DNA from 2 places in the Clostridium mucosae genome. Region 1 is predicted to be linked to the other one. Evidence: a T-box and tRNA genes for the amino acid it is inferred to sense, from the RefSeq annotation. Region 1 holds a T-box; the other holds one or more tRNA genes.

Evidence for each region. A T-box is a leader RNA that pairs with one kind of tRNA and senses whether it is charged. The one in region 1 lies ahead of argS (arginine--tRNA ligase), so its partner is inferred to be a tRNA-Arg.
Region 2: it has a tRNA-Arg gene. The T-box ahead of argS (arginine--tRNA ligase) is inferred to sense a tRNA for this amino acid. The anticodon was not compared.

Annotation. Positions count from the first base shown of each region.
Region 1 covers NZ_JANKAF010000018.1:57,337-68,647, forward strand. The annotation lists gene rocF (arginase) at 1-859, opposite strand, end outside; gene NSA50_RS16160 (hypothetical protein) at 1,423-2,067, opposite strand; gene NSA50_RS16165 (LCP family glycopolymer transferase) at 2,411-3,862, shown strand; gene NSA50_RS16170 (site-2 protease family protein) at 3,976-4,626, shown strand; gene NSA50_RS16175 (Ppx/GppA phosphatase family protein) at 4,775-6,283, opposite strand; T-box leader at 6,452-6,659, shown strand; gene argS (arginine--tRNA ligase) at 6,721-8,412, shown strand; gene NSA50_RS16185 (AI-2E family transporter) at 8,575-9,663, shown strand; gene NSA50_RS16190 (FeoB-associated Cys-rich membrane protein) at 9,720-9,884, opposite strand; gene feoB (ferrous iron transport protein B) at 9,899-11,311, opposite strand, start outside.
Region 2 covers NZ_JANKAF010000007.1:109,636-120,946, forward strand. The annotation lists gene NSA50_RS09830 (DUF1648 domain-containing protein) at 1-883, opposite strand, end outside; gene NSA50_RS09835 (GntR family transcriptional regulator) at 886-1,275, opposite strand; gene NSA50_RS09840 (PspC domain-containing protein) at 1,459-1,656, shown strand; gene NSA50_RS09845 (ABC transporter permease) at 1,826-3,427, opposite strand; gene NSA50_RS09850 (ABC transporter ATP-binding protein) at 3,420-4,133, opposite strand; gene NSA50_RS09855 (ECF transporter S component) at 4,395-5,021, shown strand; gene NSA50_RS09860 (alpha/beta-type small acid-soluble spore protein) at 5,234-5,422, shown strand; gene NSA50_RS09865 (alpha/beta-type small acid-soluble spore protein) at 5,460-5,648, shown strand; gene NSA50_RS09870 (alpha/beta-type small acid-soluble spore protein) at 5,685-5,873, shown strand; tRNA gene NSA50_RS09875 (tRNA-Gly) at 5,918-5,992, opposite strand; tRNA gene NSA50_RS09880 (tRNA-Lys) at 6,026-6,101, opposite strand; tRNA gene NSA50_RS09885 (tRNA-Arg) at 6,109-6,185, opposite strand; gene clpB (ATP-dependent chaperone ClpB) at 6,494-9,088, opposite strand; gene NSA50_RS09895 (helix-turn-helix domain-containing protein) at 9,272-11,311, shown strand, end outside.

The sequences.
Region 1 (11,311 bases):
AAGTTTCTAATGTCTTTTTATTATCATCTAAGGCTGGATTAAATTCTACAAAATCCATAGCTCTAACTAATGAAGTGTTTATTATAGTTTCAATTACTTGTTTTCCTTCTGAGAAGGTTAATCCATCTTCTACTGGAGTTCCTGTTCCTGGAACATAAGAAGGATCTAGGCTATCAATATCAAAGCTAAAATGAATATTTTTTACATTTCTCATTTTTAAAGCTTCTAAAAGTTCTTTTAATACAATGTCTATGCCCTTAGTTTTAATATCTTTCATGGTCCATACGTTAAGATTATATTCCTTGATTAATTCAAGTTCACCTAAATCTAAGTCTCTGCAACCTAATAAAAATACATTTTCAGGTTTAACCTTTTTGCTAGAAGAATAAAGGTTAGTCAAAATTTCATGGCCTATTCCCATGGAACTAGCTAAAGGCATTCCGTGAATGTTTCCAGATGGGGAAGTCTCGTGTGTATTTATATCACCATGAGCATCCACCCAAACTACTGCAAGATCTTCATCAAAAAATTTACTTGAGCCAGCAACACTACCTATAGCAAGTGAATGATCTCCACCTATAACTAAAGGAAGATATGACTTACTTAATGACTCATAAACTTTATCAGCTAGTCCAACATTTGATCTCACAACTTCATCTAAATACTTCATTTTTGCGTTAGCTGCGTATTTATCATTTGAAGAAACATTTTTTACATGAACTTCGCCCATATCACAGACTTGGTGGCTTTTATTAAAGATATCTAGAAGGTTGTTCTCTCTTAAAATTTTTGGCCCATTTTCAACTCCAGGATTATCACATCCATAGAATATAGGCATATCAATAATACTAATATTCATAAAACAAACCTCCGATTTGGAATAATTTTTTTAGGGCAATAAATATATATTAATAGCTTCAAATCGATATGTAAATAAAAAAATGTGAAAAAAATATTACAATTACACAATTTTTAAATATATTATGAAAATATTAACTAAATACATATTATAATTATACTTTTTTGTCTTAAAATGTGAAAAAAAATCAAAATAGAAAGAAAAAAATTATAAATTCTATTTTGACTTATATAAAAATTCTATTTATTCATATAGTATTTAATATATCTAAAAATTGGGGGAAAGATATATAATTATTTTATCAATATACTATATAATTATTATTCATAATATATCTTTACATATAATTTAGATAGTATTTGATTTGTAAAGCCCCAGCATTTCCACTATTATTTAGGATTATGAATAAAATTTAGAATGTATGCTTATAAATTAATAAGAGTGTTTCTTAAATAAATTAGTTTATAATTTATTTATTCCCTTATTGAGATTTGTTATTCTTTATCTATAATCAAATAAAAAAAAGGAGCATATGCCCCTTTTTATGTTAATGAAGGTATTTATTATGATATCATTTCACTTAACTTTTGTAGTGCTTCTTCTCTTGTATCAAAAGAAAATTTATTATCTTTAATATAGTTTTGATCTATTTCTGGTAAATTTGATAATGGCTTAGAATCAGAGTAAACCTTTTTTTCAGATTCAATTATATTACCATTAGAATCTGTTTTGAATAAGCTTATAAATCCATTTTCTTCGCCTAAATAGTATTTATTAGATTCAAATTTACTTGTATTTATAGCGGTATCTCTTGTATAAACTAATTTATTACTATCCCATTCGGAAAGAACATATCCCTGAACTGATAGTTCTTCGCTCAAATCTTCTTTTGTAAGATTTTCATTTAAATTTAATTTGCTTTTTAAATTAATTAGATTTTCAGCCATATCTATATTATCATTTGTTTTTAGCATTATATAAATATTATCATCTAAATATTTATTATTTTCACTATATACAGTTTCATTTTGAGCTTCTGCATTATTTATATCTCTATTTGGATTAGTTACATAATCGGTTATAAAGTAACTTAAGCAAAAGCAAATTGCTAATAATGAAACAAATGAAACCAACATAGCAGCTTTTTGTTTTTTACTAATATTCTTTTTAGTGGATTTGAAGTTTGATTTATTATTTAAATTATCCATATTTATCACCCCTTGTTCCTATTATTGACAAATAAGTATAAATTTAAACTGCATAAAATAAAAAAAGTATATTATTTTATATAGATATTTATGATTAAGATTAAATTTCGTAATATAGCAAATGCTAATATAGAGGTTAGAAGAGGAATTAATCTTTAAAAAAAGATACATTTTCGTATGAATGATGTAAATAAATGATATAAATAATATAAATATGAAGAATAATATAGTTTGTTATATATTTGTAACAAAGATGACAAATAAATTTAGTATAATGTAATGGATATTGTTGTAAAAATAGAGGTCTTGGTTATATAATAATAGAGTAGAGGGAGGAATTAGGATGAGCGAAAATGATTCAGTGAAAAGAAAAAGTTCTAATAGTAAAAAGAAAATTAAAAAAAGAAATAAAAAGAAAATTATATTAATATCTATCATAAGCATATTAGCAGTAGTAGCAATACTTATAGCGACAGGTTGGGGGTATTATAATCATATTAGAAATAAAATTTATGTAGAATATAAGCCGGAAAATAAGAATGAAACTAGCTACAATGAGGTAGATGGAATTACAAATGTTTTATTAATAGGAACTGATGGAAGAACCTTAGATGAGCCAGCAAGATCGGATTCAATTATTGTAGCTACATTAGATAATAACAATAAAAAAGTTAAGTTAACATCAATAATGAGAGATACAGTAGTTAACATACCTGAATATGGAGAAAATAAAATTAATGCTGCATTTGCATTTGGAAGTTCTGAAGAAGATGAAAATGGAAAACTTAAAGGAGCTGAAGGTGGAGCAGCCTTAGTAATGGAGACTATAGAAGAAAACTTCAATTTACATTTAGATAAATATATTATAGTAAACTTTTGGGGGTTTGAAGCTATAATAGATGAAATTGGTGGAATTGAAGTAGATATAAAAGATTATGAAATAGATGAAGTGAATAAATATATAGGTGAATCAACAGGAGTGAATTCTCCTCCAATTACTGAAACAGGACTTCAAAAAGTAAATGGACAACAAGCTCTATCTTATGCAAGAATAAGATATGTTGGAAATGGAGATTTTGAAAGAGGACAAAGGCAAAGTAAAGTATTACATGAAGTTGCTAAAAATTTAAAGGAAGTAAATCCTTTAAAATATGTAAGCATAGCTAATACTTTATCAGAGCATGTTAAAACTAACATAGATATACCAGAAGCTTTAAATTTAGCTTATACAATTTATAAGTTACCAAGCTTAGACTTTGAGCAATTACAAATACCACAAACAGAGCTTATTGCAAGGGACAATCTATATAAGGATAGAGGATGGTGTTTATTAATAGATTTAGAACAAAATTCTAAGGTTCTGCATGACTTTATTTTTAATAATAAACTACCTAATCCAGAAGAATTTGATTTATTATCAGTTGAAAATGTTGCTGCAGCTTATAATGCAGAAGAAGCTAGATATAATTCTTTATACAACATCAAACCAGAAGAATATAATGATAAAAATACAGATGCTATTCCAGAGCCAACTCCAGATAGGGATGTTGTAAAACCACCAGCAAGTGGAGGAACAACTAATCCACCGACAGGAGGAACAAGTAATCCACCAGCAAGTGGAGGAAATGGTACAACTAATCCACCAGCAAATGGGGGAAATGAAACAACAAAACCGCCAGTAAATGGAGGAAACGAAACAACTAATCCACCAGCAAGCGGAGGAAATGAAACAACGCCACCAGCAAATGGAGAAAATAATCCTGAAAAACCTCAAGGCGAAAAACCAAATCAATAAAATTTTAAAGGGCTTTACTATTAGTAGAGTCCCTTTTTATTAAAAAAATATAAACAAGGGTATTAAGTTTAATAAATATGGTATAATCATAAAAAAGAATAAGGAGGACTAGGATGTTAGGATCAAACTATTTATTAACTAAGATATTAACAGTGCCTGCAATTTTGATAGCTTTTGTTGCTCAAGGATATGCAAAAGCTAAAGTGGCAGATAAGTTAGGAGATAAAACGCCAAGATTTCAGGGAAGATTAACATTAAATCCGACAGCTCATATTGATATTATTGGATTTATTATGATTTTATTAGTAGGATTTGGGTGGACTAAACCAGTGGATACTAATCCAAGTGCATATAAGAGAGGTCAGAAGGATGCAATAAAGGTAACTATGGCAGCTCCTCTTGCAAATTTATTAGTTGGATTTGTAGGAATGTTCATATATGCATTATGGTCTTATATAGCATATAGCATTTTACCATCATCAACTTATAGTATAGTTGGTATTGCCCTATATCTTATATCAGCTATAAATATAAACTTATTTGTATTTAATTTAATTCCACTTCCAGGACTTGCAGGATTTGAATTGTTTAGGGAGTTAAACCCTAGAAGCTTTTATAAAGTTGCAGATAAGCTTTATCAATATCAAATGGTTATTCTTTTAGCAATTGTTGTAGTAGGTCAATTTATCTTGACAATTCCATCAAATTTAATCATTAATCTATTTAGTAAAATAGCTTTTGGAGTTTTAGGAATAATATTTTAATATAAAAGTAGATTCAATAGAAAGAAGTGTAATTAAAAGCCAGATTTACTGAGTTCTTAACTACACTTAAATGAATCTACTTTTTTATTATTTTAGCAATTTTCTTTAATATGGGTAAATTATAATCAAATTCTATTAAGTTAATAATTTAAATAGCTGTTATAATAAGCTCTTTCCCATATATTTCTTTAAATTTTTCACCTGCTCTTAAGGCTTGGCGAATTTCAAAGTCAACATCTATATCTGAAGAAACTTTAATTGTTACTGTATCACTATCAAATGATACGTTAAGTTCTTTAACTGCACCAACAAGGCTTCTATCTAAACCTTCAGCTATTTTAACAAGTACTCCAATAAGTTTTGCAGAGCGTAAATCTAATTGGCTAATAACTGATGAAAATGGAGCTAAAGGTGTTTGATAGTTATTAAACCTATGTGAAGCTGCAATAGCAGCACTCATAAGAAGTTCCTTATGTGTTAACCCATTTATATAAGAATTTAATATTATATAAAATGAATGTTTATGATGTCCATAATAGTTAATACTAATACCACAATCATGTAGCATAGAAGATGTTTTTATAATATTTAAATATTCATCTCCTAAATGATGTAGTGGTTTTAAAGAATTAAATAAATTATAAGCTATTTTAAATACATTTAGTGCATGACTCTTGTCACTATTTAACGTTTCTAATATTCCATTTATACTATAATCTAGCATGTCTTCTGGTATTGGATATTTATTATTAAGATATTCATACATTAAGCCTTCTCTAAGGCCTCTTCCTGAAATTATTATCTTATTACATTGAACCATATTAGCTATTTTCTTAAAGATAGCGGTTCCTCCAACTATTATATCTGCAAGCTCTGGGTCTATTCCATCTAATTTTTGTCTTTGCTTAAAGTCCTTACATTTTAATAAATTAAATATTTCTTGAACATCAATATCAGAAAGCTCGTAGTTATGAGGAATATCAAAAGGATATCTTTTTCTAACTCTATCTATTTTACCAATATTTCTAACTATAGATGCAATACCTATTATTGAGTCAAATTTAGTTTCCATAAGCCAGCTTATATCATTTAACTTTTCAGATATGAAATTAAGTGCATCAGTTAAATCTTTAGGTAATATTCTATCTTTTAAATTAAATTTATATGTTAGATTTACACTTCCTATAGGTAAGGTAACACTTTTTATTATTTTATCCCCTTGAACCCAAGCTAAATGAGTATCTGTACCAGCAACTTCAATCATTAAAGAATTGCCTATATAAATGCTTCTTCTTATTCCAAAAAAGTTATAATAAATTTCTTCGTCGCAACTTAAAACTCTAATATCAATATCTAATTCTTTTTTAATAAGAGGAAGAAGAATATCTTTATTTTTAGCTTCCCTTAAAGATTCAGTAGCAACAGCAAATATTTTATTTGCACCTGAAACAGTACAAAGTGATTTATATGCTCTAAGTGTAGAAAGTATAGTTTTAGAGTTTTCGTTACATATTCCGTAATCAGTAACTAAATCATGACATAATCTGATAGATGTTTTTAATTCATCTATTATTTTAAAATATCCATTTTCATTAACTTCCGTTAACATAAGTCTAAGAGAACTTGGACCTATATCGATAATACCAACTCTATCCATATTGACTCCTTAAGTAAATATTATGAAAATTATTTTTGTTATAGATATTATATCACTTTAATTAATAAAGTATAGGTAAGAGTTAAATATATTTATATAAGTATACCTTTTTTATTGACAATAAAAGTTTTGTTTATGTATAATGTTTATATTAAATTAGAATAAGTATTAATATCTATGAAGAGGAGAGTACTATATTTGATTCTTTAAGCGAGTAAGGGGTGGTGTAAGCCTTATAAGATAGAATATTAGGAAGAGAGCCTTGGAGATAGCTACTGAAATTTTATTAGTAGGATAGTTCGTATTGCTGCGTTAAAGCATTGAGTGGCATTTTATGCAATCAGAGTGGTACCGCGGGATTTTTTCCGTCTCTTATTTATTTAAGAGACGGATTTTTTATTTTTCAAATTATTAGTAAAAATTAAGGAGGATACATAATGGATTACAAGAAAAAAGTTGCAGAAGCAATAAGTAAATATGTTGATATGGATATTGAAAACATAGAAAAATTAATAGAAATTCCACCAAAGAGTGATATGGGAGATTATGCATTTCCATGCTTTCAATTAGCAAAAACTTTTAGAAAAGCTCCTAATATGATATCAGAGGAGTTAGCTGGTAAAATAGACAATGATGGATTCGAAAAGATAATTAATGTTGGGCCATATGTTAATTTCTTTGCAGATAAAAGTATCTTTACTAAAAATACAATAGAAAAAGTATTAACAGAAGGCGATGAATATGGTTCATCTAATGTAGGAGAAGGAAAAACTATTTGTGTTGAATATTCATCACCTAATATAGCAAAGCCATTCCATGTTGGACATTTATTTACAACAGCAATAGGAAATTCATTATATAAGATATTTAAGAAAGAAGGATATAATGTTGAGGGAATAAATCATTTAGGTGACTGGGGAACTCAATTTGGAAAGCTTATATCTGCATATAAAAGATGGGGAAATGAAGAGGCATTAGAAAAGAATGCTATAGATGAATTATTAAGAATATATGTTAAGTTCCATGATGAAGCAGAAAAGGATCCTGCACTTGAAGATGAAGGAAGAGCTTACTTTAAAGCATTAGAAGATGGAGATAAAGAAGTAGAAGCTTTATGGAAGAGATTTAGAGATTTAAGCTTAAAAGAATTTGAAAGAATATATGAAATTTTTGATGTTAAATTTGATTCATATGCAGGTGAAGCATTCTATAATGATAAAATGGATGTTGTAGTAAATGAATTAAAGGAAAAGAATTTGTTAGTTGAAAGTAATGGTGCACAAGTAGTTATGCTTGATGAATACAATATGCCTCCATGTATAGTACTTAAAGGTGATGGAGCATCAATATATGCAACAAGAGACTTAGCTGCTGCAATGTATAGAAAGAAGAAATATGATTTCTATAAGAGCATATATGTAGTTGGAACACCACAAGCACTACACTTTAAACAAGTATTTAAGGTATTAGAGCTTGCAGGCCATGAATGGGCAAAAGATTGTGTTCATGTAGGCTTCGGACTTGTAAAATTTGCAGATAGAAAACTTTCAACTAGAAAAGGTGAAGTTATTTTATTAGATGACTTAATAAAAGAATCTATAGATAAAACATTAGAAGTAATAAATGAAAAAAATCCAAACTTAGAAAATAAAGAGGAAGTGGCTAAAAAGATAGGTGTTGGTGCAGTAGTATTTACTTATCTAAAAAATTCTAGAGAAAAGGATATAGTATTTGATTGGAAGGAAATGCTTTCATTTGATGGCGAAACAGGTCCTTATGTTCAATATTCATATGCAAGAGCAAACAGTATATTAACAAGAGCAGGAGAGCTTAAAGGAAATGCTAATTATTCTAAGCTTTCTTCAAAGGAAGAGTTTGAATTAGTAAAGACATTAGAAGGATTTGCAAAACAAATACATTTAGCAACAGAAAAGTTAGAGCCATCAATTATTACAAGATATGCAATAGAAGTTGCAAAATCATTTAATAAATTCTATAATGCACATTCAGTATTAAACTTAGAAGATGAAGAATTAAAAGAAGCTAGATTGAGTTTAGTAAAAGCAACATGTCAAGTTATCAAAAACTCTTTAGCTTTATTAGGAATTGAAGTTGTTGATAAGATGTAACATAATTGTTTAGGGATGCGAGAATTCGCATCCCTATTTGCATCTAATTTTTATAAAAAATTAACAATAATATGAAAGACTAAATAATACTATTATGATATAATCTATAGAAATCTAAGAGAGGAGTAGATAATTATTTTTAATAATATAAAAAATAAGGATTTGTTAATTACTATTGTTATAGCAATATTAGTTGGGATAGTTGGATTTAAGATTATAGAAAATTATCCGTATTTTTTTAGTATATTAAAGAAGTTTTGGTCTTTAATGTTGCCAGTTTTATATGGGTTAGTATTTGGATATATTTTAAATCCTTTAGTTAAGCTTATAAAAAGAAGGTTTAAGGTAAAAGAAGGTGTTGCAATATTAAGTACTTATTTATTGGTATTAGCAATAATAATATTAGCATCTTTATACTTAATACCTAGTATAATAGATAGTGCTGTTGACATAACAACAAAAATGCCTTCCTATATCCAAGAAACTCAAGAATGGTTAGATAAAATTTTAAATAATCAATCTGTAAAAGAATTTATAAATACTACAGGAACTACGGATAATATTAATCATATCATAGCTCAATTTGGAACAATGGCAGTAACTTTATTAGAAGGTTCAATATCATATATATTTACTATTTCTAGTCAGTTACTTAAACTATTTTTAGGATTATTAATATCTATATATGTTCTGGTAGATAAGGATAGGTTAATAAAAGAAAGTAAAAAAGTAACATTCTTAATACTTAAAGAAAAGAGAGGGAAAAAATTAATAGAAGCTGTTAGAATATATCATAATATGATAGGTGCTTATATAGGAATAAAAGCAGTGGATTCTTCAATTATTGCAGCTATGGCATTAGTTTTACTAACCATAGTTAAGTCAGAATATGCTTTTTTATTAGCTGTTATAGTTGGAATAACTAATATGATTCCATACTTTGGACCATTTATAGGAGAAATAGTGGGATTTTTATTTAATGTTTTTGTATCACCAACTAAAGGATTAATTGTATTTTTAGTATTATTGGCGCTTCAATTATTTGATGGCTGGTATCTAGATCCTAAATTAATAGGAAATAAAGTAGGAGTAAGACCTTTATTTATAATAGTAGCAGTATTAATAGGCGGAGGATTTTATGGAGCTTTAGGGATGCTTTTAGCATCACCAACAGCTGCAACTTTAAAAGTATATTATGAAAGAATAATGAAAAAGAATGAAGCTTTAGTAAAAACTGCAGAAAACAGTTAGTAGTAATAAAAAATGGCTTAATAAAATATCATTGATTTTATTAAGCCATTTTACTTTTAGTTTTTCTTCTCAAGTTTAATTCCATTTTCTTCTTCTTTATAGGCTGAACAATGATTTGAACAGCTTCCACAATTACATTCACCTTTAGAAGATTTTCTTATGTTCTTATATATTGTAAAGCCAGCAAAAGCAACAATAACTAATGTAATTAATATTTCCATAGAAACACCTTCTTTTATATAAATAATTTAGTTATGTTAAAAATTATAAATGAAACTATCCAAGCCAATATAAGTTGATATGAACTTGCAAATAAAGTGAACTTAGTACCATATTCTTTCTTCATTGCACCTAAAACTGATATACAAGGAGTATACAAAAGTACAAAAACTAAGAAAGATATTGCTGATGCTGTAGTAAAATAAATTGGTAACACTACTGATAAGTCACCTGCAAATATGATTCCCATTGATGCGACAACAGTTTCTTTAGCTAGTAATCCAGTTAATAAAGAAACTGAACTTTGCCAGTTACCAAATCCTAAAGGACTAAATATTGGAGCTATTAAGTTTCCGATTGATGCTAAAATACTATCATTAACATCTACCATACCTGAGAAACTGAAGTTCGATAAGAACCAAATAACAACACTCATAGCAAATATTATAGTTCCAGCTTTTACTAAGAAGCTTTTAGCTTTTTCATAAACTTGTTTACCAACATTTTTTATAGAAGGAGCCTTATATTCTGGTAGTTCTATAATAAATGGTTCTTCATCTTTTTTAAATAAAGTATTCTTAAATATTATTCCTAAAATAAATGCTAATATTACACCTAATAAATATAAAAGTGCAACTACTAATCCTGTATAGTTTGGGAAAAATACTGCTGCAAATACAGCATAAACAGGTAATCTAGCGTTACAACTCATTAGTGGAACTAATAAAGCAGTAAGTTTTCTATCTTTTTCGCTTTCTAATGTTCTGGCAGACATTATTGCAGGAACTGTACAACCAAATCCGACAATCATAGGTATAAAAGCTTTACCTGAAAGTCCCATCTTTCTCATTAACTTGTCCATGATAAATGCAACTCTAGCCATATATCCACTATCTTCAAGTATTGATATACATGCAAATAGTGCAAGTATTATAGGCAATAAAACAATAATTCCTCCAACACCAGCTACAATACCATCAACTATCAAAGATTGAAACCATGGAGCGGTATTAGAAAGTAAATCTGATAAATAAGGTAAAAATGAATCATTTAAAAGTCCATCTAACAAATCAGATAATGGTTGTCCAATCCATGCAAATGTAATTTGAAACATTAATGCCATTATTATTATAAATATTGGATATGCAAGCCATGGGTTTAATAAAAAGTTATCTAATTTATCTTTTAATGTAGTTTTAGATTTATCTATTGTTTTATTACATTTATTAAGAATTGATTCTATAAATTCATAAGTTTCTTTTTCGCTATTAAATTCATAATTATATTTATCTATTTTAGATAAATAATTATCTTTCTCAATAACATCTTTAATTTTATCAATGCCTTGTCCTTTAGAAGCAACAATTGGAATTACTGTAACATTCATAAGTTCTGATAATTTAGTATAATCTAAATTAATTCCTTTTTT
Region 2 (11,311 bases), on a different contig from region 1:
TATAACTTATTACTAAAAAAACAATTACAGTAATAAATATAACTGTTAAGCTAATTATATTTACTTTATTAATACTCCATCCATACAACGTACAAAATTGCATTAACGCAAATAAGATAATAATTTCTAATGCAATAATAAATAAAAATATTGAATTAAATCTTTTAAATATTCTTCTTTGTTTTTTTATTTCTTCTAAAGTCCCACTATTTATTTCACTTTTTCCATTAATAGCAAATTTGTTCATAGCAAGTAAAAACAAAATCATTCCTACTTGAATTAAAACTGGAAATAAAGCTAAATAAAAGAAACCTTGAAAGCCACTTTTTTCTACAAAACTATCCGCAATCCCCTGGGCATTATAATGAATTGGGAATAGTTCTGGAACCTCCTTATATGACAAAAGAGTTAGTATAAGTGTTATTGCAGGAATAATTAATAGTAATAAATAACTTTTGCTTCTTACTCCTACAAAATCGTCATTCTTCTTAGGTTTTCTTATAGATGTATCTACAACAACTACGTTCTTACCTAATTTTCTCCATCCCTTTTCTTCTTTTAATCTAGTCATCTTTTTCCAGTACATAAAAATAGGAATGTTTGTAATTACCAACAACATTAATACTAATAAAGTAAATAAAGATACTTTAGGATAGAAAAATACTATAACATTAATAATTAAAATAACTGGTATGCTAAATATTAAGTAAAATTTTTTATATTTTTTTTCTAATTTAATTATATCATTATCTTTTTCATATTCCTTCGGAACTCTCACTCCAAATATAATCCCATTATTAGATAACTTATTAACATATAAACCGCTAAAAAATGAAATTAAACTTATAAAAATAATCATAGAACACACAATTATTCTTTCCATAATTAACTATTCTCCTTATTATTAAACTCTAAAAATACCTTATCTATATATAACTTAATTTCATCCTTACTAATATTTCTATTAAAGCACTGAGCCATATAAAAATATAAATTTTCATCTAAATCTTCTTTGAACTTTTCCATTGATTGATTTAAATTTAATGAAACCACTGCACCTTTTCTTCTATCAATTTTAATATATCCTTCATCCTTAAGCATATTATATGCTTTATTAACAGTATGCATGTTTACCCCTATATCTTCTGCTAATCCTCTTACCGAAGGTAATTCCTCGCCTATTTCAATTTCTGATTTAGCAATTCCTTCAATAACTTGATTTTTTATTTGCACATATATTGGAGTATCAGAATCAAAATCTATCCTTAAAATCACTTTATCACCTCGTTTTAACTTTTATAGAAACCAATATATAAGATTAAGAATTGTTTAAGCTTTAATTAATATAAAATTCACCTAAAACACTTATAATATAATTACATTATATATTAAAATTTATAATTCTTAACTTTATAATTTAAAATATAATTATATTAATTAATAAATAGGAGGTTTATAATGAATAAAAAACTTTATAAAATATCATCTCAAAAAAGAGTAGCTGGAGTATGTGCTGGATTTGCTGAATATCTTAATGCTGATGTAACTCTAATCAGAGTTCTAGCTTTACTACTTATACTTTGTTCATTTTCATTAGGATTAATCTTCTATATCGGTTGTGCTCTTATAATGCCTGATAAATCTGAAATAATGTAGATAAGGGGATGTCTATAAGACACCCCTTAATCTAGAACTTAAGATTTTAAATTGTAGTAATATTTCGTACTTAATTATCTAATTTATATTATTTTAAAACTACTTTTAAGAGTTTGCTACCTTCATTTTGCATTTTAATTTTCAACTCTTATTTGTATGATAACTTCTTTTAATTTAGCTTATTAAATAGCTTTATACTAACTGTATTTAAAAGAATTAATAGCGCAGTTAGAATTAGAGTTAAATATAATATTACAAGTGTAATAAATAAAGCTATATTTAATATTTCTAATTTTATAAATAATAATATTGGTACTCCAATGATTATTACTGAAATAATCATTTGAATTATGACACTTATGCTTTGTTTTACTACAACAGTTTCTGAAGTCCAATTTAAATTAGGAAAGAAATTGTTAACTATTATTCCTAAAATTGATACTATAAAGCAATATATTGTTGTTATGATAATTAACCATATTAATTCAATTATTGATAATTTCAATGAAAAGAAGAAAATAATATCACTTATTAAAACTGTTGGCATAATTAATATTAGATTTAAAATTATCTTTCCTTTAAATATATCTATTGTTCTTATAGGAGTAGATTTTAATATCCATAAGTTCTTTCCTTCCATTGATATAGATGAATTAGTTGTACAAGATATTGATAAAATACCACATATCACAGCAATGATAAATAAAGGAATCATACTATCAACAACTTCTATTTCCATAATCTTAAATAAAATCTCTTTTCCCATAAATAAAGTTGATATAGCAGCTATCAATATTAATACAGGCCCTATAATTGTATTCAACACATATACAGGCGAAGAAAAATATCGTTTTATTTCTTTTTTAGTTAATGCAATTATTTGTGACGATACATTCATTTCATTTATTTTATAATTTGACTTTTTAAAACTCTCTTGTAATTTTGAGTTTATTTTCTTAAAGGACTTGTTAAATATAAAAATAAATATTGAAAAAATTGAAACTGATAAAGCTACAAATATAAGTAAATCTTTAAAGTTTAAATTTATTAAAGCATTAACTACATATATTGTTGGAGGATATAATTTTGATATACCTAAAGTTATAGAATCACTATTTACTATTATCTTTTGAACTAAGTCTCCACTTTTAGATGAAGCAATCATTATTAATAAAATAAATATTAATGTTGCAGAATTTATAATTAAATTTTTATGCTTCATTCTTGAAGATATATAACTAATTACGAATGCAATAATAGATGCTACTACTACAGGAATTAATGGTAATAACAAAAATACTATAAATAAATATATAAAAAATAAATAAGAAATCTCAACCCTACTAAAATAGATGCAAGCTGGAGATATAAATACAACTATTAAAAATAAATAATTAATTCCTAATAGTTGTATCATCCTATTAATCAAAATAGTACTACTCTTTATAGGTAAACTCATAAGTAAATCATAATCTCTTGCAGAAAATAAAATTCCTTGAGCTTTATACATAGAAGTAAAAAATATAATAACCACACTTAAAATAAAGCTCATAACCAATAATAAATCAATAAACCCAATACTCTTTAATCCATCAGCTAGTAACTTAGAATATTCTATTGCTAAAACTTCAAATACTATTAGGGTAATTAATATTGTTGGTACTATTAATATACTTCTAAACTTTTCGCCATTTGACTTTTCCTTAAATATCTTATTAATTCCTATAGAATTAATAAATGTTGTTTTAAATAAACTCCATAAATTACTCATTATCTATCAACTCCATAAATATATCTTCTAATGAACTATTTCCTTTAACTTCATCCATCTTACCTTGAGATACTATATTTCCATCTTTTATAATTGCTACCTTATCGCATAACTTTTCTGCTACTTCTAAAACATGAGTTGAGAAAAATATTGCTACACCTTCATTACAAAGCTTTTTCATTTCTTCTTTTAATATATGTGATGCTTTAGGATCTAATCCAACAAATGGTTCATCTAAAATTAAAAGCTTAGGTTTATGAATTAGTGCAGAAATTATAACTAACTTTTGTTTCATTCCGTGAGAATATGATGATATTAAATCTCCAAGAGCTGATGTTATTTCAAATTTTTCTGAATATAACTTTATTAATTTTTCTCTTTCTTCTTTTGAAACCTTATATATATCTGCAATAAAATTTAAATATTGAATCCCAGTTAAAGCTTCATAAATATCAGGATTATCAGGTATATACGCTATTTTTTTCTTACACTCAATAGGATTATTTTTAATTGAATCTCCATCAATTAATATATCTCCTTCTTCAAATTCTAAAATTCCTACAATAGCTTTTATAGTTGTAGTCTTTCCTGCTCCATTATGACCAATAAAGGCAAATATTTCTCCACTATTAACTTTAATCGATACATTATTCACAGCTTTTTTTCCATTTTTATATGACTTTGAAAAGTTTATTATCTCTAACATATTATTACCTCTCTTATTATACTTGTTATATATATACTATAACAAGTATAATAAGTTGACAAGTCTTTTTCAATTTTTATATTAAATTTCATAAATACAAGATTAAATTGTTTATTTGTTGTTGATATAATATTTTACTTTACAGTTTTTTCTTATATGATAAAATAATATTGGTCGGTATTCTTAAGAAACCGAACTTCACGCAAAAATTCATTTTTTGCCGAATTATATCCTATAAGGAATAAGAACGGAGGAATTAAAATGTTAAATGCTAGAGGGATGGGAAACTCTCGTCAAAATGTAAGAAAAATGGTAGTAGTTGCAATGCTATCGGGTATTTGTTTATTCTTAGGACTAACAGGTCTTGGTTTTATACCATTACCACTCTTTAAACTAACAATTTTACATTTACCTGTAATAATTGGAGCAATAATTGAAGGTCCTATAGTTGGGGCTACAATTGGATTCATATTTGGGATTTTCTCAATTTATCAAAACATAACTGCTCCAACTCCAATGTCTCCATTTTTTTATAACCCAATAGTTTCTATATTGCCTAGAGTACTGATAGGGGTAATATCTTATTATGTTTATAAACTCTTAAAAACAAAAATTAAAAATAAGAAACTATCTATAGGTATTGCTGCTGTTTGTGGATCTTTAACCAATACTATTGGGGTTCTTGGAAGTATATACTTAATTTATTTTAAGGATTATGCATCAATTCTTGTTAGTAATGGAACCATTTCAACTGGATCAAGAAACGCAGTCACAGTTGCACTCTTATCTATAATAGGTACTAATGGTATGGCAGAGGCAGCTTTATCAGCACTTGTTGCAATTCCAGTTATTATAGCAATATTAAAAATGCAAAAGAGAAATAATTAATTTATAAAAGGTTATTTGAAAAATATTTTCAAATAACCTTTTTTTATAGTTTGTACCAATATATTCTTTATAAAGATCACTTTTCCTCTACTGTATTAATTTTTATAGTTTATTAACATTTTATCTGCACAATATAATAGTACAAAGTCAAACAAGCTTTGTAAAAGAAAACCCAATAAAAAATTTTATATGTTTTCAAGGAGGGATTTATTATGGCAAGTAATAGACAATTGATTCCAGAAGCTAAACAAGGATTAGCTAAATTCAAAAATGAAGTAGCTAACGAAATGGGAGTACCTTTCTCAGACTATAATGGAGACCTTACTTCAAAACAATGCGGTAGCGTTGGTGGAGAAATGGTTAAGAGAATGGTTGAACAATACGAATCTGGATTAAAGTAAAACTTTAATCTGATATATTTACAAGGAGGGATTTATTATGGCAAGTAATAGAAAACTAGTTCCAGAAGCTAAACAAGGATTAGCTAAATTCAAAAATGAAGTAGCTAATGAAATGGGAGTGCCTTTCTCAGACTATAATGGAGACCTTACTTCAAAACAATGCGGTAGCGTTGGTGGAGAAATGGTTAAGAGAATGGTTGAACAATACGAATCAAAAATTAAATAATATATTCTTATAACCAAATATTAGGAGGGATTTGTTATGGCAAGTAACAGAAAATTAGTTCCAGAAGCTAAACAAGGATTAGCTAAATTCAAAAATGAAGTAGCTAATGAAATGGGAGTACCTTTCTCAGACTATAATGGAGACCTTACTTCAAAACAATGCGGTAGTGTTGGTGGAGAAATGGTTAAGAGAATGGTTGAACAATACGAATCAAAAATTAAGTAGTTAAAATAAAAAAGAGAAGTGTTTATCCACTTCTCTTTTCCTTATGGAGCGAAAGACGGGACTCGAACCCGCAACATTCACCTTGGCAAGGTGACGCTCTACCATTGAGCCACTTCCGCACAAAAAAGCTCATTTTATCAATGAACTTAATGTGGTGGCTTACCCGGGAATCGAACCCGGTACACCTTGATTAAAAGTCAAGTGCTCTACCGATTGAGCTAGTAAACCATAAGCTTGGTGCGTGTTAAGAGATTCGAACTCCTGGCCCACGCCTTAGAAGGGCGTTGCTCTATCCAGCTGAGCTAAACACGCATATTTGCTACGTTGTATATAATAACCCAAAAGGTCGGATTTTGTCAACAACTTTTTTAGTGAAATAATGAAAAAATTAAATTAAGAAATATAAGTTGTCAAAGATAAGTAGAATATGTTCCATAAGCTAAATAGCTACGAAAAAAGTGCTAGGCTTATTTTACAGTCTATTTTTCTTAGCCAACTTATATTTCATAAATTAAGATAATTAAATAAAAAATTAGCCTCATTAATGATATGTATTAAATCTAGAATTGTATTCGACATTATATAAAAATAGGAAAGCTAATACATATCATTAAGTTCAATTATTTAATTACTATTTCTTCTTCCTTTGCATCAACAACTACATTTGATCCATATCCAATTTCACCTTTTATAATCTTTCTTGCTAAATTATTTTCTAGGCTATTTTGTATATATCTTTTTAATGGTCTTGCTCCATATACTGGATCATATCCCTCTCTTGCCATAGTTGTCTTTGCTTCATCTGTTACTTCTAAAGTAATATTCTTATCTTTCAATCTACTTGAAACTTCTTTCAAGAATATATCTATTATCTTCTTAATTCCAGTTTCTGATAATGGCTTAAACATAATTATATCATCTACTCTATTTAAGAACTCTGGTTTAAATCTTAATTTCATTTCATTCATAACTTGAGTTTTTATATTTTCATCAACTATATCTTCATTTTTATTTTCTAGAAGATAGCTACTTCCTATATTAGATGTCATAATTATTATAGTATTTCTAAAATCAACAGTTTTACCTTTATTATCAGTTAATCTTCCATCATCCAGAATTTGTAAGAACATATTAAATACATCTTCATGTGCTTTTTCAATTTCATCAAATAGTATCACACTATATGGATTTCTTCTTACAGCTTCAGTAAGTTGCCCACCTTCATCATATCCTACATATCCTGGAGGCGCTCCAACTAATCTAGATACTGAATGTTTTTCCATATATTCAGACATATCAATTCTTATTATATTTTCTTCTGAATCAAATAGATTTCTTGCTAAAGTTTTTGCAAGTTCTGTTTTACCAACTCCTGTAGGTCCTAAGAATATAAATGAACCAATTGGCTTATTTACATCTTTTAATCCTGCCCTTGCTCTTAATATTGCATTAGAAACAGCTGTTATAGCTTCTTCTTGACCAATTACTCTTCTTTGCATTTCATTTTCTAATCTTAGAAGTTTTTCTCTTTCTCCTTCTAATAAATTTGTAACTGGGATTCCAGTCCACTTAGAAAGAATTTTAGAAACTTCCTCCTCGGTTACTTCTTCTTTTAAAAGAGCTCCTTCGTAATTTTCTTTTACGTCCACTTCCTTTTGTCTAATTTCTTCTTCTAATGCTGGAATAACACTATATTGAATTTCTGCTGCCTTATTATAGTCATAGCTTCTTTGAGCTGCTTCTAGATCTCCTCTTGCATCATCTAATTTAGATTTTAAATCTCTTAAATTAACTATTGCATCTTTTTCCTTTTCAAATTTTGCAGTCATTTCATCATTTTTAGTTTTTAATTCTGCTATTTCTTTTTCTAAAGCTACTAGCTTTTTCTTAGAACCTTCATCACTTTCCTTAGTTAAAGCTTCTTTTTCAATTTCTAATTGGAATTGCTTTCTTCTTATATTATCTAATTCTGTTGGTAATGAATCTATTTCTGTTCTTATCATAGCTCCAGCTTCATCTATTAAATCTATAGCTTTATCTGGTAAATATCTATCTTGAATATATCTATGAGATAATTTTGCTGCTGCTATTAAAGCAGTATCATGTATTCTCACACCATGGTGAATTTCAAATCTTTCTTTTAACCCTCTTAGTATAGATATAGCATCTTCTACTGTAGGTTCTTCTACAACTACAGGTTGAAATCTTCTTTCTAACGCTTTATCCTTTTCTATATATTGTCTGTATTCATCAAAAGTTGTAGCACCTATACAATGAAGCTCTCCTCTTGCTAGTAATGGTTTTATTAAATTACCTGCATCCATGGCGCCATCAGTTTTTCCTGCTCCAACTATAGTATGAATTTCATCTATAAATAAGATTATTCTACCTTCACTACTTTGAACTTCTTTTAATACAGCTTTTAATCTTTCTTCAAATTCACCCCTATATTTAGCTCCCGCAATAAGGGAACCCATATCTAACGAGAAAATCACTTTATCTTTTAAACCTTCTGGTACATCCCCTCTAACTATTCTCTCTGCCAATCCTTCTACAATTGCAGTTTTACCAACACCAGGTTCTCCAATTAGCACTGGATTATTTTTTGTTCTTCTTGAAAGTATTCTAATTGTTCTTCTAATTTCATCATCTCTTCCTATAACTGGGTCAAGCTTATGTTTTTTAGCTAAGTCTGTAAGATTAGTTCCATATTTACCTAATGCATCATATGTTCCTTCTGGATCTTGTGTTTCTACTCTTTGATTTCCTCTTACTTCTTTTAGAATTTCCATGAAATTCTTCTTGTTTATATTATATTTATCTAATAACCTTTTAACTTCTCCATTTTTATCTACTTCAATTATTGCAAGCATTAAATGCTCTACGCTTATATAAGAATCCTCAAATTTTTTAGCTATATCTTCAGCCTTGACTAAAACTTCTTCAATTTGTCTTGTAGCATAAACTCCAGAGGAGTTAGCACCTTCTCCCAAAACCTTTGGCTTATTATCTAGTACTTTATTTAAATCTTCATCTAATGATTTAACTCTAACTCCCATCTTAGTTAAAATATTTGGTATTAATCCATCCTCTTGTTCTACTAATGCACAAAATAGATGAATTAACTCTACTTGTTGATGGTTATATTTAACCGCTACTAAACTAGCATTATTTAATGCTTCTTGTACTCTTAAGGTCATTTTATCTATATTCATGCTTAACTCCTCCTCACATTTACAACCTCAAACATATTTAATATATCCTTATATTCATATAATAATACAAAAGTCAAAGAAAGTCAAAGTTTATTTTGCTTATTTTTTTGAAAATTTTATATTTATTAATAAATAAGCTATAATTAAATTATAACTTAATTCTATTAGAAAAGAGGGGATTTTATGAGAAGAGAATATGTGAGTTACCAGGAAGATGCTCCAATTAAAATAACTTATGCAAATATACAAGAATGCCCTATTCACTGGCATAATTCTATTGAAATATTATATGTTTTACGTGGGAGTGTTAACATTAATATAGATACTGACTCATTTGAGTTACTTGAGAAAGAATTAGAAATAATAAATGTTGATGAGGCTCACAGAATTTATAGTAATGAAGATAATAAGGTATTAATATTTCATATAGATCCTTACTTTTTTGAAAAATATTATAAAGATATAAACAACATATTCTTCTATACAAATTCTACTGATGATGGCGCTCAAGAAGGTGAAGAATATGATCTTCTTAGAAATTTTTTAGCCAAACTCTTATGTGAAGCTATTCAAAAACTTGATGATTATGATAAGGAAATTGAATCAATTTTAATAGATTTATTATATCACCTTATAAATAACTTCCACTACTTAACTTATGAAAAAGAAGAGCTAAAAGAAAAAACTGAGCAATTAGCTCGATATCATAGAATTTCTAAATATATATTTAATAATTATGATAGCAATATAACTTTACAAGAAATTGCGAAAAAAGAATTCTTAAGTCCTCATTATCTATCTCATGAGATTAAATACGCAACTGGAAATAGCTTTACTGATTTAGTTAACCAAACTAGAGTTGAAGAATCTGTTAAGCTTTTATTAGATAGTGATTTGAGTATTTCAGATATATCTGATGAAGTTGGTTTTTCTCATGTAAGATATTTAAATAAAAACTTTAAAAATTATTATGGTTGTACTCCACTTCAGTATAGAAAGAAAAATAAATTAACTGAAAAAGAACTTGAAGAAATTAAAAAAATAGAAATATTAAAACTTGAAGAAGCTTTAGAATATTTATCTTCTGAATTAGATGATTATGAACGTTTTAACTATGAAAATAAGTTGTGGAAAATTCATATAAATATGGATAATAGTCTTGGAGAATTCAACAAGGATTATAGTGAAGTTATAAATTTAGATGATGCTTTTGATTTATTATTAGAAGATAATAAAAATATTCTTGAAGAAATTCAAGAAGAACTTCATTTTAATTATGTAAGGCTCGAAAATATGTTTAATAGTGATATGGGAGTATTTCCTAAAGCCGATTTTTATAATTGGAATAAAGCCAAAAGTGTAATAGAATTTTTAGATTATATAGATTTAAAACCACTTATATTAATTGATAACTCTAATTTTACTTTTGATAAATATAAACAAGTTCTAACTAGCTTCTTTGAATATTTTTCAGAGATAGATTATATTGATGTATCGCAATTTAAATTTCAATTTACACCAGCTATATCTAAAAACACCAAAAAGTCATTAAGTTCATTTTTAATTGAAGAGTATAATTTAGATGTCATTGAAAATGATTTTATATGTGATAAAAGCTTAAATAAAATTTATGATACTGCTTATATGCTTCCATATATAATTCATAATACTATTTTTAATAAAAACTCATTAAGCTTCTTAAGAGCTTTTGATGTTTTAGAAAAAGAAATAAGTCTAACAAATGAAGTATTTATAGGAGCCCCTGGACTTGTTAATGATATGGGAATTAGAAAACCATCCTATTACGCATATTACTTGCTTAGCAAATTAGGAAATGAAATAGTTGCAATGGAAAATGGATATATTGTAACTAAAAAGGACGATGAATATTGTATTTTGCTATATTCATATAATGATGAATTGAATGAAATGCAAAACTTCGAAGATATTTTTACTAAGCGTGGTAAAAGAAAAATATATAAAAGAAAAATTTCCTTAAACATTGAAAATATAAAAAAATCTTCTAGAATCATTACTTACGAGATTAGTGAAAGAGTTGGATCTTCATATAATTATTGGTTATCCATGGGTTCACCAGATAGACTTAATAAAGAGGAAAAGGAAATTCTGCACAAAGCATCTTTTCCTAAGATAGAATTTAAATATTCAAAGAAAAATGTAATACTAAATATAATTACTGAACTTAGGGGTTATGCTGCTAAG